One region of the Streptacidiphilus sp. MAP12-20 genome, then DNA from elsewhere that is predicted to be linked to it. Evidence: riboswitches for the same ligand, from Rfam matches in the RefSeq annotation. Region 1 holds a riboswitch; each other region holds the start of a gene.

Region 1 (3,538 bases):
CGTCCCGCCGCGCCGCGCGGGAGGGCCGCTCCGCGGAGGAGATCCGGCTGCGGCTGCTGCTCGACACCGTGGTGCAGGGCGCACAAGGGCTCCAGCGCGAGCTCGGGCTCGCGCCGCTCAGCGGGCGTCCGGCCGATTCGGTCGAGGCCGTCTCCCCGGTCGCCGCCTCCCCGCACGACGTCGCGCGTCGCGCGATCGAGGGCGACGACCCGGCGCTGCTGGAGCAGTTGCTGCAGCTGCCGCAGGTGCACCTGGTGGTCGACGGCTACAACGTGACCAAGACCGGCTGGCCGGACATGCCGCTGGACCGGCAGCGGCAGCAACTCCTGCGTGGTCTGGGTCTGCTGGCGGTGCAGACCGGCGCCGAGGTGACCTGTGTGTTCGACGGGCAGGATCTGGACGGGCCGATCCCGATGGCGCCGCCGCCGCGCGGGGTCCGGGTGCTGTTCAGCCGGACCGGCGAGACGGCCGACGAGCTGATCCGCCGACTCGTGCGCGCCGAGCCGGAGGGCCGGCCGGTCGTGGTGGTCTCCACGGACCGCGAAGTCGCCGATGGAGTACGCAAATCGGGCGCAAGGCCCGTTCCGTCCACGATGCTTCTGCGGCGCCTGATCCGATCCTGAGCTGCGATCTTGAGGCTTTGTTAAGAGAGAGGGCTGCCGGGGGAGACAACAGGCCCCGTGGCTCACTATCCTCAGCTCTCAACGTCCGTACTCGTGTTCTCTCTTCGTGCATGCGGGCGTTTCCGCGTGTGAAGGGATTGCATTCGTCGTGGCTTCTCACCGCCGTCTTCGCCAGGCCAGCCGTGCCCGCGTCTCCGTGCTGACCGCAGCTGCGGCGACCGTCGTGGCCCTCTCGGCCCAGACCGCCGCCCAGGCGGCCCCGGCGATCTCGACAAAGGACGCGCAGGCGCAGGTCGACGCGGACCAGAAGGCCGCCTCCGGCATCACCGAGAAGTACAACAACGCGCACACCCAGCAGCAGGCGCTGCAGGCGCGGGTGGCGATCCTTCAGGACGAGATCGCCCGGCAGCAGGCGCAGGTCAACAACGAGCTGGCCAACCTCGGCCAGATCGCCAACGCCCAGTACGCCACGGGCGCGGTCGACCCGACGGTGCAGCTGATGCTCTCCAGCGACCCGAGCACCTTCCTGCAGAAGGCCGGGGCCGAGAGCGAGCTCACCGCCAGCCAGACCGGTTCGCTGGAGCAGCTGGTCGCCCAGCAGGCCACGCTCAACCGGGAGAAGGCCCAGGCCGCCGCCGAGCTCGCGCAGGAGCAGACGCTGCTTCAGCAGATGAGCACGCAGAAGACGCAGGCGCTGGCCAAGCTCAAGCACGCGCAGTCGGTCCTCGACGCGCTCACCCCGACCCAGCGCGCGGCCGTCACCGGTGGTGGCGGCTACGGCTCGACCCCCTCCGGCGGCAGCTACAGCGGACACATCGACCTCAGTGGCATATCCGCGGCCGCGCGTACGGCGATGGAGGCGGCGATGAGCCGCATAGGCAGGACGCCCTACCTGTGGGGCGGCTCCACCCCGGCAGGCATGGACTGCTCGGGCATGGTGATGTGGGCCTACGCCCAGGCGGGCGTCTCGCTGCCGCACTCCTCCTACGCGGATGAGTCGGTGGGCAGTTACGTGCCGAGCCTGGCGGACGCGAAGCCCGGTGACATCATCGTGATGGAGAGCGGCGCGCACGTCGGCCTCTACGCCGGCAACGGGATGCTGCTCAACGCCCCGCAGTACGGCTACGACGTCACGGTGCAGCCGATGTCCTACTTCGGCGGCATTGTGGCGATCCGTCGGATCTGACACGCCGACGGCTCTGTGAGTCAGCTCACACGCAAGTGACTCCTGGTGCGCGAATGACCGATTTGACCACCATGTCGTCGGCGTCCGGTCATGTTGTGACTACAGAGCGTCCATGAGCTGACGAGTCGTCGAAAGTGATGAGAGTTTTTACTGACAAGGATTTGAACCGATCACGGTTGGGTTACTAGGGTCATGGCCTGAACCACCGTGCGGTCGTTCGCCCAACCCGGGCGGCAGCGGAGGTTACCGTCGAGTTCGACGAAGCGGCAGGGCCGACCACGGAGACGTGCGGAGCCCGTACTGGGGAAGCCGTCGAGTCGGAGCCGGGGAACCAATTCCCCCGGGGTGAATCGACGCCAGGACGGCCCGGTGCGATCCCGGGTCCGTGAGGCGTCGTAGGGCCGACTTCCTGGCCCGAACCCGTCAGCTCACCCGGTAGGCGGACGTAGGAAGAAGGAGCTCGCCTTCGTGGCGTCCCATCGTCGTCCCAAGTCCCCCAGTCGTGCGCGCATATCCGTGCTGACGGCCGCCGCCGCCACCGCTGTCGCGGTGTCCGCGCAGAGCGCGCAGGCCGCGCCGAAGCCGACCACGGACCAGCTCAGGGCTCAGCTCCAGCAGCTGAACACCGAGTCCGACCAGGCGATCCAGAAGTACGACGCGGCCCAGGCCCAGCTGAAGACCCAGCAGGCCGCGGTCAACACGCTGCAGGACCAGATCGCGCGCTCCCAGGCGGCCGTGAACACCAAGATGGACGCCCTGGGCCAGGTCGCGAACGCCCAGTACGCCAACGGCTCCGTCGACCCGACCGTGCAGTTGCTTCTCTCGTCGACGCCGGACCAGTACCTGAACCAGGCGTCCTCGCTCGGTCAGATCACGGACAACCAGGCGACCGAGATCAAGGCGCTCCAGAGCGAGCAGCACACGCTCGACTCGGAGAAGGCCACGGCGGAGCAGACGCTCCAGCAGATCGAGGCCACCAACAAGCAGCTGGCCGCCAACAAGGCCGAGGTCCAGAAGAAGATCGCTGCGGCGCAGTCGCTGCTCGACTCGATGACCGCCGCCCAGAAGGCCGCTCTCGCCGCCGCCGGCAACCAGGGCAGCACCGCCGCCAGCCGCGGCACGGGCTCGACCGGTCGGCCCAACCTCGGCAGCGCCAAGGCGGGCAACAGCGTCGAGGCCGCCGCCTTCGCCGCCGCGCAGACGCGTCTCGGCGACAACTACGTCTGGGGCGCCACCGGCCCGAACGAGTTCGACTGTTCCGGTCTCATGGAGTGGGCCTACGCCCAGGCCGGCGTCTCCATCGGCCGCAGCACCTACGACCAGATCAACTCCGGCACCCCGGTGGCCTCCGAGGCCGACCTGCAGGTGGGCGACCTGGTCTTCTTCAACGGCAACTCGCACGTCGGCATGTACGCCGGCAACGGCATGGTGCTGCACGCACCGCACACCGGAACCGTCGTCAAGTTCGAGCAGATGAGCTGGATCGGCTCCGTCTACGCGATGCGCCACATCTGAGCACGCGCTCTTCCGCGAGAGCCCGCCGTCGACCTGTCGACGGCGGGCTCTCGTGTTGCTGCTCCGTTCCTGGTCCAGCCGTTCACTCGGACGGGCGTGCGGCGGTGAGTCCCTTCGAGGCGTGTCGGCCCCGGTTCGGGCCCCCCGCTCCGCTGCGACCTGCTGATTCGTTCGTTTGGGCGGGATTCGCTGCCATTTTTCAGGCTCTGGGAGC
Region 2 (3,538 bases), on a different contig from region 1:
CCCCGGCCTCCGCCCCGGCCCCGGTCGAGGACGAGACCGATTCCGACGCGGCCGCCGACGGAGACGACGGCGACAGCGACAGCGACGGCGATCGCCACGGCCCGTCCGCTCCCCCGAGCGACAACGCGGAGACGCGCGCCATGTCCGCGTTCCCGCCGGCGCGACCGGCGCCGCGCGGGCCTGCGGGATCGCCGGCGCCCGGATCGCCCGCCGGATCCTCGCCGTCCTCCTCATTGGCCGCGCAGCAGTCGTCCGCGCAGCAGTCCGGCGCGGCGCAGGCGCAGCCGCAGGGCGGCGTGCCCGCCGGGGCGACGGCCGTCGCGGACTCGCCGGAGACGACCGTCGAGGCCATGGACATCCTGGCCGGTCTCAGCTCCCGGCCGATGACCCCGGCCCGGATCGCGCTGCGCCGCGTCCGCCTCTGGGGCACGCTGCTGCTCGTGCTCGTGGTGGTCCTCGGCGCGGTGCAGCTGCTGCGCCCGCTGCCGGCGCCCAAGCTCACGATGACCGCCGCGTCGAGCTTCGCCTTCGACGGCGGGGCGCCGGGGCTCGACTGGCCGGTCAAGGGCCAGGCCGCCGTCGAGGTTCCCGGACTCGGGGTGATGGGCCACAGCGGCAGCGACAACCCGGTGCCGCTCGCGAGTGTCACCAAGGTCATGACGGCCTATCTCGTACTCCGCGACAAGCCGCTCAAGAAGGGCGAGCAGGGCCCGACCCTGACCGTCGACCAGCAGGCGGTGAACGACTACACCACCGGCACCGCCGGCGGCGAGTCGGTGATGAAGGTCTCGGCGGGCGAGAAGCTGACCGAGTATCAGGCGCTGCAGATGCTGCTGATCCCCTCGGCCAACAACATTGCTCGTCTGCTGGGCCGCTGGGACGCGGGCAGCCAGGACGCCTTCGTTCAGAAGATGCAGGCCACGGCCGCCGAGCTCGGCATGAGCAAGACCACGTACACGGACCCCAGCGGTCTGAACGGCACCACCAAGAGCACTGCCAACGACCAGCTCAGGCTGGCCAAGGCGGCCATGGCCGACCCGGTCTTCCGGGAGATCGTCGGCACCGCGTCCTTCACGCCGCCGGAGAACGGCCTGACCCAGAACAACAACGCTCTTCTGCTGAAGAACGGCGTCATCGGCGTCAAGACCGGCACCAGCAGTGCCGCGCTCGGCAACCTGATGTGGGCGGCGCAGCAGAAGGTCGGCGACACCACCGAGACCCTCTACGGCGTCGTGCTGAGCCAGCCTGCCGTCGGTGGGAACGGCGGCGGCTGGCTGCCGCAGGTGCTGGAGAAGAGCAAGAAGTTGATCGTCAGCGCCGAGGGTGCGCTGCAGTCGCACGTGCTCGCCAAGAAGGGCGACGTCGTCGGTTACGTGGACGACGGGCTCGGCGGCAGGACGCCCGTCGTGGCGACCCAGGACGTCTCCGTCGCCGGCTGGAGCGGGCTCTCGGTCGACGTCTCGCTGAAGCCGCAGGCGGGCGCGAGCCTCCCGCACAGCGCGGCGGCCGGGACGATCGTCGCCGACCTCGTCGTCGGCAGCGGAGCGAGCGCGCAGACGATTCCGGTGGCGCTGCAGTCGAACCTGAACGCGCCCGGGTTCGGCGAGAAGCTCACCCGGCTGGGGTGAGTGCGAGTGTGAGCATGATGACGGTGGCCGAAGCGTAGTCAAACGGACATATCAACTGAATGCCTTCAAAGCAGGGTGCTAATTCGGGCATTTCGCCTCCGCCTAGCTGTGAATCATGAAGTGACTACGTGACAGACGTCTCATCGGCGTCTTGGCGGCTTGAGGTTTCAGGCCGGACCTGCCTACGGTCGCCGTCATCCGCACTTAAGCGGAACTGACATCTCCGGAACGCCGAGTCCTGCCGCCGGTCATGTCAGACGTCACCCGACGCATTCACGGCAGGAGCGGGGGACCCAGGTAAGTCGCCGCGAGCTCAGCGCTCGCGGCTTGGGGTGAAGCCGTGACACAGCACGGCCGGGCAACTCCAGCCCGAACCCGACAGCTCACCTCGCAGGCGTGGGAGAGGACCCCACTTCATGCTGTCCAACGGCACTGGTCGCCACCGCGCGCCCAAAATCGCCCGCCGCACCTCGAAGCGCCTGCTCGCCACCGTCGGTCTGACCGGCGCCGGCATGGCCCTCCCGCTGGTCACCGCGACCGGCGCACACGCCGCCACCGTCTCCACCTGGGACGCCGTCGCCCAGTGCGAGAGCACCGGCAACTGGTCGATCAACACCGGCAACGGCTACTACGGCGGCCTCCAGTTCGACCAGTCCACCTGGGACGCCTACGGCGGCCAGCAGTACGCCTCCCGCGCCGACCTGGCCACCAAGGACCAGCAGATCGCCACCGCCGAGAAGGTCCTGGCCAGCCAGGGCCCGAGCGCCTGGCCCGTCTGCGGCCCGCAGGCCGGTCTGAGCCAGGGCGGCGGCTCGCCGCAGCTGAACACCTCCGGCTCGTCCAGCAGCTCTTCGAGCAGCGCGTCTTCCTCGAGCGCGTCTTCCTCGACGAGCGGCTCCTCCAGCAGCGACAGCGAGAGCTCGGACTCCGGCAGCTCCTCGGCCGCGAGCACCAGCACGCCGACCACCAGCACCCCGGCCGCCACCTCCGGCAGCTACACCGTGCAGGCCGGCGACTGGCTGTCCACCATCGCGCAGAAGGAGAAGGTCTCCGGTGGCTGGCAGCGTCTGTACCAGCTGAACAAGTCGACCCTGACCTCGGGTCCCGACTGGATCTACCCGGGCCAGCACCTGGTCCTCGGCGGCAGCGCCTCCTCGGCGTCCACCTCCTCCAGCTCCTCGGACACGGCGACCCAGTCCTCGTCGTCCGACAGCTCGGCGTCCAACGGCTCGTCGAGCACCGCCACCACGGCGACCAACGCCTCGTCGACGACGTCCAGCGCCAGCAGCTCCGGCATCGGCGCCGCGATCTCCTTCGCGGAGTCGCACGTCGGCGACTCCTACGTCTACGGCGGTACCGGCCCGAACACGTGGGACTGCTCCGGTCTGGTCCAGGCCGCCTACCAGCAGGCCGGCGTCTCGCTCCCGCGCACCAGCGAGGAGCAGGCCGCGGCCACCACCCGCGTCTCGCTCGACCAGCTGCAGCCGGGCGACCTGCTGTTCTGGTCCAACGACGGCACCGCCGCCGGCACTTACCACGTCGCGATCTACGTCGGCGCGGGCAAGTTCGTCGAGGCCGCCAACCCGAGCTCCGGCGTCAAGTGGGAGACCATCAGCAACTACACCCCGGACTTCGCGGGTCGCGTCGCCTGATGATCACCCCGGTCGACCGCTGATCGGCCGCTGATCGACCGCTTTACGAACGGGTTCTCTCCCCCTCACACACCCGGGGTACCGGACAACTTGTCCTGGTACTCCGGGTGTCGTGTCAGCCAGGCCTTGATGAACGGGCAGGTCGCCTTGACCTTGATGCCCCGGCCGATCCCGTCCTCGATCGCGGCGCGCGCCAGCAGCCCGCCGATGCCCAGACCCTCATAGGCGGGGCCGACGACGGTGTGCTGGTAGATGACG
Region 3 (3,538 bases), on a different contig from region 1:
CGGCCAGACGGTCTACCTCTCGGCCACTCCCGGCGCCTACGAGCTCTCCCGAGGCGACGGCCAGGTCGAGCAGATCATCCGGCCCACCGGCCTGATCGACCCCGAGGTCGTCGTCAAGCCGACGGAGGGCCAGATCGACGATCTGATCCATGAGATCAGGCTGCGCACCGAGAAGGACGAGCGCGTCCTGGTCACCACGCTGACCAAGAAGATGTCCGAGGATCTGACGGACTACATGCTGGAGCTCGGCATCCGGGTCCGGTACCTGCACAGCGATGTCGACACGCTGCGCCGGATCGAACTGCTGCGCCAGCTGCGCGCCGGCGACTACGACGTGCTGATCGGCATCAACCTGCTGCGCGAGGGCCTCGACCTGCCCGAGGTCTCCCTCGTCGCGATCCTCGACGCCGACAAGGAGGGCTTCCTCCGGTCGCCCACCTCGCTGATCCAGACGATCGGCCGCGCCGCCCGTAACGTCTCCGGCCAGGTCCACATGTACGCCGACCGGATCACCCCGGCGATGGACCGCGCCATCTCCGAGACCAACCGCCGCCGTGAGATCCAGCAGGCCTACAACGCCGAGCACGGGATCGACCCGCAGCCGCTGCGCAAGAAGATCGGCGACATCCTCGACTCCCTCGCCCGCGAGGACATGGACACCGCCGAGCTGCTCAGCACGGGCTACCGCCAGTCCGGCACGGGCGGCGGCAAGGGCCAGAAGGCACCGGTCCCGGCCCTCGGCGCGAAGGCAGCGGCAGCGGCCGGCAAGAAGGGTGCCAAGAGCCTGCCTGCGGCCGAGCTGGCCGATCTCATCGGCGAACTGACGGACCGAATGCACGCCGCTGCGGCTGAGCTGCAGTTCGAAGTCGCGGCCCGGCTGCGCGACGAGGTCAACGAGCTCAAGAAGGAGTTGCGCCAGATGCGCGAAGCGGGCATCGCCTGACCGGATGGCCCGCTGATCGGCCCCGGCGGGTCCGTGCTGATCCGTTCCCACGCGACCCCCAGGTCGTAAGGTTCAAGCCTAGGGATGAGAGGCCGCGGCGGCCGACGCCGCGGATCGATTCGGGGAGGGCCGAGCCATGTCGGTGAGCTTGAGCAAGGGGCAGAGTGTCAGCCTGGATAAGGCGGCGGGCGGCGGCTCGCTGACGGTGGTCCGGATGGGCCTCGGGTGGCAGGCCGCGCCCCGCCGCGGGCTCTTCGGGATGCGCCGCCGCGAGATCGATCTGGACGCCTCGGCCGTCCTCTACGCGGGCGGCTCGCTGGCGGATGTCGTCTTCTTCCAGCACCTGGTCAGCAACGACGGCTCGGTCCGCCACACCGGCGACAACCTGGTCGGCGGCAGCGGCGGCGAGGACGACGAGTCGATCATGGTGGATCTGCACCGGGTTCCGAAGAAGATCACCCAGATCGTCTTCACCGTGAACTCGTACAACGGCCAGAGCTTCCAGGAGGTCCAGCGGGCCCACTGCCGCCTGGTCGACGAGATCAAGGGCCAGGAGCTGGCCCGCTACACGCTCGACGGCGGCGGCGCCCACACCGGCCAGGTCATGGCCAAGGTCTACCGGGACGCGAACGATGGTTGGCAGATGGCCGCGATCGGCGTGCCGGCGCAGGGGAGGACCTTCCAGGACATGCTTCCGGTGATCGAGCAGAGCCTGTGAGATAGCCCTCAATCGTAGGGAGAATGTTTGGTTGCGGTCATTCAATCTGCCTAACCTGCGCAGGTCCGCTCCCATCGACGGACCCCAGCGTCGGGACGCCGAATCCTGCCCCTCGCCGCCGGGTCTACGAACACCACGGGCCGGAGCGGGGGAACCAGGTGCACGCTGCCTCGCCATGTCGCGAGGCTTGGGGTGAAGCCGCGTCCGCGCGGCCGGGCTACTCTCACGGCCCGAATCCGACAGCTCACCTCGCAGGCGTCGGAGAGGCGCCATGCATCCCACCCTGTCGACCCCTGCCCGCATACTCACGTTCGGCGCCGTGCCGGCCCTGCTTCTCGGCGCGGCTTTCGTGCCGCAGGCCCAGGCGAGCACCCCGCGCGTCAGCGAGACCGGCCTGTCCGCCACTGTCAGCGGCAAGACCGCCACCGCGACCGTCAAGGTCAGCGCGACCTCCTGCGTGACCGTGCGCAGCCTCGGTGTGGCCGTCCGCGACGCGGCCGGCAACAACCTGGACTTCCCGCAGTGGCGCAGCAACGCGCGGATCTGCCCCTCCGGCCTGACCTTCCACGCGGGCACGCGGACCTTCGCCCCCGGCCACTACACGATGATGGGCGCCTACCTCGACGCCAGCGGCTGGCACAACCTGACCGCGAAGACGCTGACCATCGGCTCCAGCTCGACCCCGACCCCGGCCCCGAAGCCCACGCCGACCCCCACGCCGACGCCGAAGCCCACGCCGACTCCGGTGCCCGCCCCGAGCGGTGGCAGCGCGATCCCGGCCGGCGTCGCCTCCTCCACCACCCCGATCTGGTCCGACGAGTTCAACGGTCCGATCAACTGGGGCCAGCGCTGGGTCGGCGACAGCTCCTCCTCCTACCAGTACGGCAACCACAACCCCAACGACAACAAGCTCGACTGGCTGGACACCAACGACGTCACCGTCGCGAACGGCGTGGCCACCTTCACGGCCCAGCCCAGCTCGCACACGCTGGAGAACGGCAAGCAGGCGTGGACGACCGGCATGCTGACGACCGAGGGCTCCAAGGAGGGCTTCCAGGTCAAGACCGGCGACTACGTCGAGGCCCGGATGAAGCTCCCCACCGGTGTGGGCGCCTGGCCGGCCCTGTGGACGTGGAAGAACGGCAACGGTGAGATCGACTCCTTCGAGTACCACCCGGACAACCCGAACCTGCTGGAGCTCACCAACCACGTCACCTCCGGCTCGAACTACTTCACCGACGCGAACGCGGTGAAGCCGGGCCAGTGGGTCACCATCGGCACCAAGTACGGCGCCAACTCGGTCGACTGGTACGTCAACGGAGTCAAGGTCTACTCGGACGGCAACGGCGTGGGCGCGAACTGGTCTGCCTACCTGATCCTCAACCTGTCGCTCTCGGCCGGCCAGTACCACGCGGCCCCCAGCGGCAGCACGCCGATCACCTTCTCGGCCGACTACATTCGCGTCTACCACTGAGCATCTCTCGGCCTTTGCCTCCCCTTTGCTGTCTTGTTAGCCTGGCAAGGCAAGCGGAGGGGAGTACTCCCTAGAACGACGTCCTCGTCAACACGGCGGTGCCCAGCACCGCCCGGTGGCGTCGGCCCTGCCAGGCAGGGCGGAGGAGACCTCCGGCAGACAGTTGTGCCTGCCGGAGGAGCAGCCGTTCATGGACGCGTCCGTGGCCATGTGGGCCACCACCATCGCCGTACTCGCCGTACTCATCGCCGCCGATTTCTTCATCGGCGGCCGCAAACCCCATGAGGTCTCGCTGCGCGAGGCCGGTCTCTGGACCGTGGTCTGGGTCGTGCTGGCGCTGCTCTTCGGCGGCTTCCTCTGGTGGCACTCGGGCGGCGGCCCGGCGGCGGAGTTCTTCGCCGGG
Region 4 (3,538 bases), on a different contig from region 1:
CTCGGAGCGAGCCGGGGCGCCGGTCTTGATCTGGCCGCAGTTGGTGGCGACGGCCAGGTCGGCGATGGTGACGTCCTCGGTCTCACCGGAGCGGTGCGACATCATGCAGCGGAAGCCGTTGCGCTGCGCCATCTCGACGGCGTCCAGCGTCTCGGTCAGCGAACCGATCTGGTTGACCTTCACCAGCAGGGCGTTGGCGGCGCCCTCCTTGATGCCGCGGGCCAGACGCTCCGGGTTGGTGACGAACAGGTCGTCACCGACGAGCTGGACCTTGTCGCCGAGCTCGGCGGTGATGGTCTTCCAGCCGTCCCAGTCGTCCTCGAACAGCGGGTCCTCGATGGAGACCAGCGGGTACGCGGCGACGAGCTCGCCGTAGTAGGCGCTCATCTCGGCGGCGGTGCGGGACTTGCCCTCGAACTGGTAGGCGCCGTCCTTGAAGAACTCGGAGGCGGCGACGTCCAGGGCGAGCGCGATGTCGCGGCCGGGGGTGTAGCCGGCGCCCTTGATCGCCTCGACGATCAGGTCCAGCGCCTCGCGGTTGGAGTCGAGGTTCGGCGCGAAGCCGCCCTCGTCGCCCAGACCGGTGGAGAGGCCGCGGGCCTTCAGCACGCCCTTGAGCTGGTGGTAGACCTCGACGCCCCAGCGCAGCGCCTCGGAGAAGGACTCCGCGCCGATCGGCGCGATCATGAACTCCTGGATGTCCACGTTGGAGTCCGCGTGCGAACCGCCGTTGAGGATGTTCATCATCGGGACCGGCAGCACGTGGGCGTTGGGGCCGCCCAGGTAACGGAAGAGCGGGAGGTCGCTGGCCTCGGACGCGGCGTGCGCGACAGCGAGCGAGACGCCGAGGATCGCGTTGGCGCCCAGCGAGGACTTGTCGGCGGTGGCGTCCAGGTCGAGCATCGCCTGGTCGATCAGCCGCTGCTCGGTGGCGTCGTAGCCGACGAGCTCCGGGCCGATCTGCTCGATGACGGCGAGAACGGCCTTCTCCACGCCCTTGCCGCCGTAACGGGACTTGTCACCGTCACGCAGCTCCAGGGCCTCGAAGGCGCCGGTGGAGGCGCCGGACGGCACGGCAGCGCGGCCGGTGCTGCCGTCGTCAAGGCCGACCTCGACCTCGACGGTGGGGTTGCCTCGTGAGTCGAGGATCTCCCGGGCTACGACGACGTCGATCGACGGCACAACTGTCTCCTCAGGGGGATGCGGGTTGTTACGCACAGAGCGTAGCCCGTGTCGGGGCCCGGACCACTCAGGACCTTTGCCCTGTCTTGACTGACGGACTTCTGGCGAAAACGGCAGGAAGCCCCTACCGACGGGTAGGGGCTTCTCGCTCATGGCCGTTCGAACTTCGCGACTACTTCACGACGAGCTTCTCACCGACGTAGATCAGATTCGGGTTACCCCCAATGGTGGAGCGGTTCTCCGCGTACAGCTTGTGCCAGCCGCCCGCCACGTCGTGGCTCGCGGCGATGCCGGAGAGGGTGTCGCCCGCCTTGACGGTGTAGTTGCCGGTCGTGGACGGACCGCGCTGCGCCGGAGCGCTCTGGTGCTGCGGCGCGGCGTGCTTGGGCGCCTTCTGCTTCGGCGCGGCCTGCCGGGTGTGCGACGTGCCGGAGGAGCCGGACTTGGTGGAAGTGTCCACGGAGGCGGGCGCACCGCCGGCGCTCAGACCGGCTTGCGCCCCGCAGACCGGCCACGCGCCGGGGCCTTGACCGGCCAGCACCTTCTCGGCGATCGAGATCTGCTGACCCTTGCTCGCCTGGTCGGCGGTCGAGGCGTACGCGCCGCCGCCGTAGGCACGCCAGGTGCCGGCGGAGAACTGCAGCCCGCCGTAATAGCCGTTGCCGGTGTTGATCGACCAGTCCCCGCCACTCTCGCACTGGGCGACCTTGTCCCAGGTGGAGACGGACGCGGCGCTCGCGCTGCTCGCTCCGACGAACGGCAGGGCGACGGCCGCGCCGGCGACGCCGGTGGTGGCGACGAGCGCCTTGGCCTTGTTGACACGGATACGACGATGACGACCGGTACCGGAAAGGAGCATGAAGGATTCCCTCTGCGACGCCTGCGAGGTGAGCTGTCGGGTTCGGGCCGTAGAGGCTGGCCCGGACGCTCACGCGTCTTCACCCCAAGCCGTCCGCGCATCCGCGTGAACGGCGACTTCCTGGGTCCCCCGCTCCTGTCCGTTCGTCAACTCGTCGTCGCCGCCTCGCGGTGGACAGGACTCGGCGTCCCGCGAGGCGGTGTCCGCTTACGCGAACTGCCTGGAGGCTAGGCAGATCGTCAGATGATTCACAAACCCCGACACGCGGCACGACACCCGCCCGAGGCGCGTCTGCATCGGGCCTGACCTGGCCTTCTTCGAGGGCGGCAGACACCGTCCAGCTACTGATGTGACGTCCGTTACCTGCGCGTTATCCGACGGCCGCGCCCCGACCCGTGCGACACTGACCGACCGTCAAACGCCCTGGGCCCGATCCAGAGTGACGCCGACGGCGTAAGGGCTCGCTTTGGTCCACCAGGATTCGAAGAATTCGCCGGCCGCGTCGACGTAGGCCGAGTCCACGTGGTTCGCCAGGGCGTGGCGGCGGCGGACGAACAGACGGCTGCTCAGTCCGGCCAGGTCGTCCAGGATCTCCCGGTGGCCGCCGACGTCGACCGACCTCTCGATCAGCTGGTACCGGCCCTCCAGCACCTCGTCCTCGTTGAGCACGTAGAGCTTGGACATCGGGGGGAAGGGGATGGTCCTCACTTCGATCCCGGGCTCGGCGGTGACCAGTTGGTAGGTCTGCAGCGAGTAGGCCGCCGTGCGGAGCGAGGTCACCTGGTCATGCGCGACACGGCGGAGCCGTTCGAGCGGACGCAGGTCGTCCGGGTCGCCGAGTACCCGTGGGAAGGTCGGCAGTGCTGTGAAGTCGCAAAAGAGCAAACGGATCCGGAACTCGGTCAACACCGGCTCGCGACGCGCCCGCAGGCCGATCAACTGACGCTGGAGCGCCGTCACGAAGGACTCGGCGGTCACGCAGAGCACGTCGACGTGGAGCCGGCCGGTGCGCAGCGCCCCGCCGAGGTGGCGGTCGAGTATGTCCACCGCGCCCTCCGCCCATGGCTCGGCTGCCGCACCCCCGTCCGGGCCGAAGTCTGCCGGCCGGGAGCGGACGCCGGTCAGCACGGCGCGCTTGCCCGGGCGGGTCAGGAGAAGGCCGTCCCGTGCCAGCGCGGTGAGCGCCTTGTGCACCGTGACCCGGGAGACGTCCAACTGGACGGCCAGCGCCTCCGCTGAGGGGAGCGACTCGCCCGGCTGCCACTCGCCTGCGGCGATCCGCTGCGCGAGTCGCTCCCGTACACCTTTCGAGGCCATCGCAAACCCCCTCGTCTGCAGCCTACGCCCCTTGCGGGAACCGGAACCTGTCTAGTCGTCAGATTTACAGGTTACCCATCCCGCTGTCCTGGAAATCATCCTGACAACATAAGGAGGTGGACAGTTGGACCTCAGGGAGAAGCTGTTCGACTGGCTGTTAAGTCTGCTCTTCCAGAACAC

The links. A riboswitch is a leader RNA that binds a small molecule or an ion and turns the genes downstream of it on or off. The one in region 1 is predicted to bind cyclic di-AMP.
Region 2: it holds a riboswitch for cyclic di-AMP, as region 1 does, so the genes downstream of both, ABIA32_RS25675 (transglycosylase family protein) here and ABIA32_RS13140 (NlpC/P60 family protein) in region 1, are expected to answer to the same signal.
Region 3: it holds a riboswitch for cyclic di-AMP, as region 1 does, so the genes downstream of both, ABIA32_RS14830 (family 16 glycosylhydrolase) here and ABIA32_RS13140 (NlpC/P60 family protein) in region 1, are expected to answer to the same signal.
Region 4: it holds a riboswitch for cyclic di-AMP, as region 1 does, so the genes downstream of both, ABIA32_RS25155 (transglycosylase family protein) here and ABIA32_RS13140 (NlpC/P60 family protein) in region 1, are expected to answer to the same signal.

What each region holds. Positions count from the first base shown of each region.
Region 1 covers NZ_JBGCCK010000008.1:152,020-155,557, forward strand. The annotation lists gene ABIA32_RS13130 (NYN domain-containing protein) at 1-623, shown strand, start outside; gene ABIA32_RS13135 (NlpC/P60 family protein) at 772-1,809, shown strand; cyclic di-AMP (ydaO/yuaA leader) riboswitch at 2,110-2,267, shown strand; gene ABIA32_RS13140 (NlpC/P60 family protein) at 2,278-3,324, shown strand.
Region 2 covers NZ_JBGCCK010000021.1:59,481-63,018, reverse strand. The annotation lists gene ABIA32_RS25680 (D-alanyl-D-alanine carboxypeptidase family protein) at 1-1,628, shown strand, start outside; cyclic di-AMP (ydaO/yuaA leader) riboswitch at 1,884-2,038, shown strand; gene ABIA32_RS25675 (transglycosylase family protein) at 2,045-3,280, shown strand; gene ABIA32_RS25670 (GNAT family N-acetyltransferase) at 3,346-3,538, opposite strand, start outside.
Region 3 covers NZ_JBGCCK010000009.1:201,376-204,913, forward strand. The annotation lists gene uvrB (excinuclease ABC subunit UvrB) at 1-943, shown strand, start outside; gene ABIA32_RS14825 (TerD family protein) at 1,080-1,661, shown strand; cyclic di-AMP (ydaO/yuaA leader) riboswitch at 1,748-1,934, shown strand; gene ABIA32_RS14830 (family 16 glycosylhydrolase) at 1,933-3,135, shown strand; gene ABIA32_RS14835 (TerC family protein) at 3,326-3,538, shown strand, end outside.
Region 4 covers NZ_JBGCCK010000020.1:94,802-98,339, forward strand. The annotation lists gene eno (phosphopyruvate hydratase) at 1-1,182, opposite strand, end outside; gene ABIA32_RS25155 (transglycosylase family protein) at 1,355-2,041, opposite strand; cyclic di-AMP (ydaO/yuaA leader) riboswitch at 2,045-2,200, opposite strand; gene ABIA32_RS25160 (winged helix-turn-helix domain-containing protein) at 2,456-3,358, opposite strand; gene ABIA32_RS25165 (hypothetical protein) at 3,483-3,538, shown strand, end outside.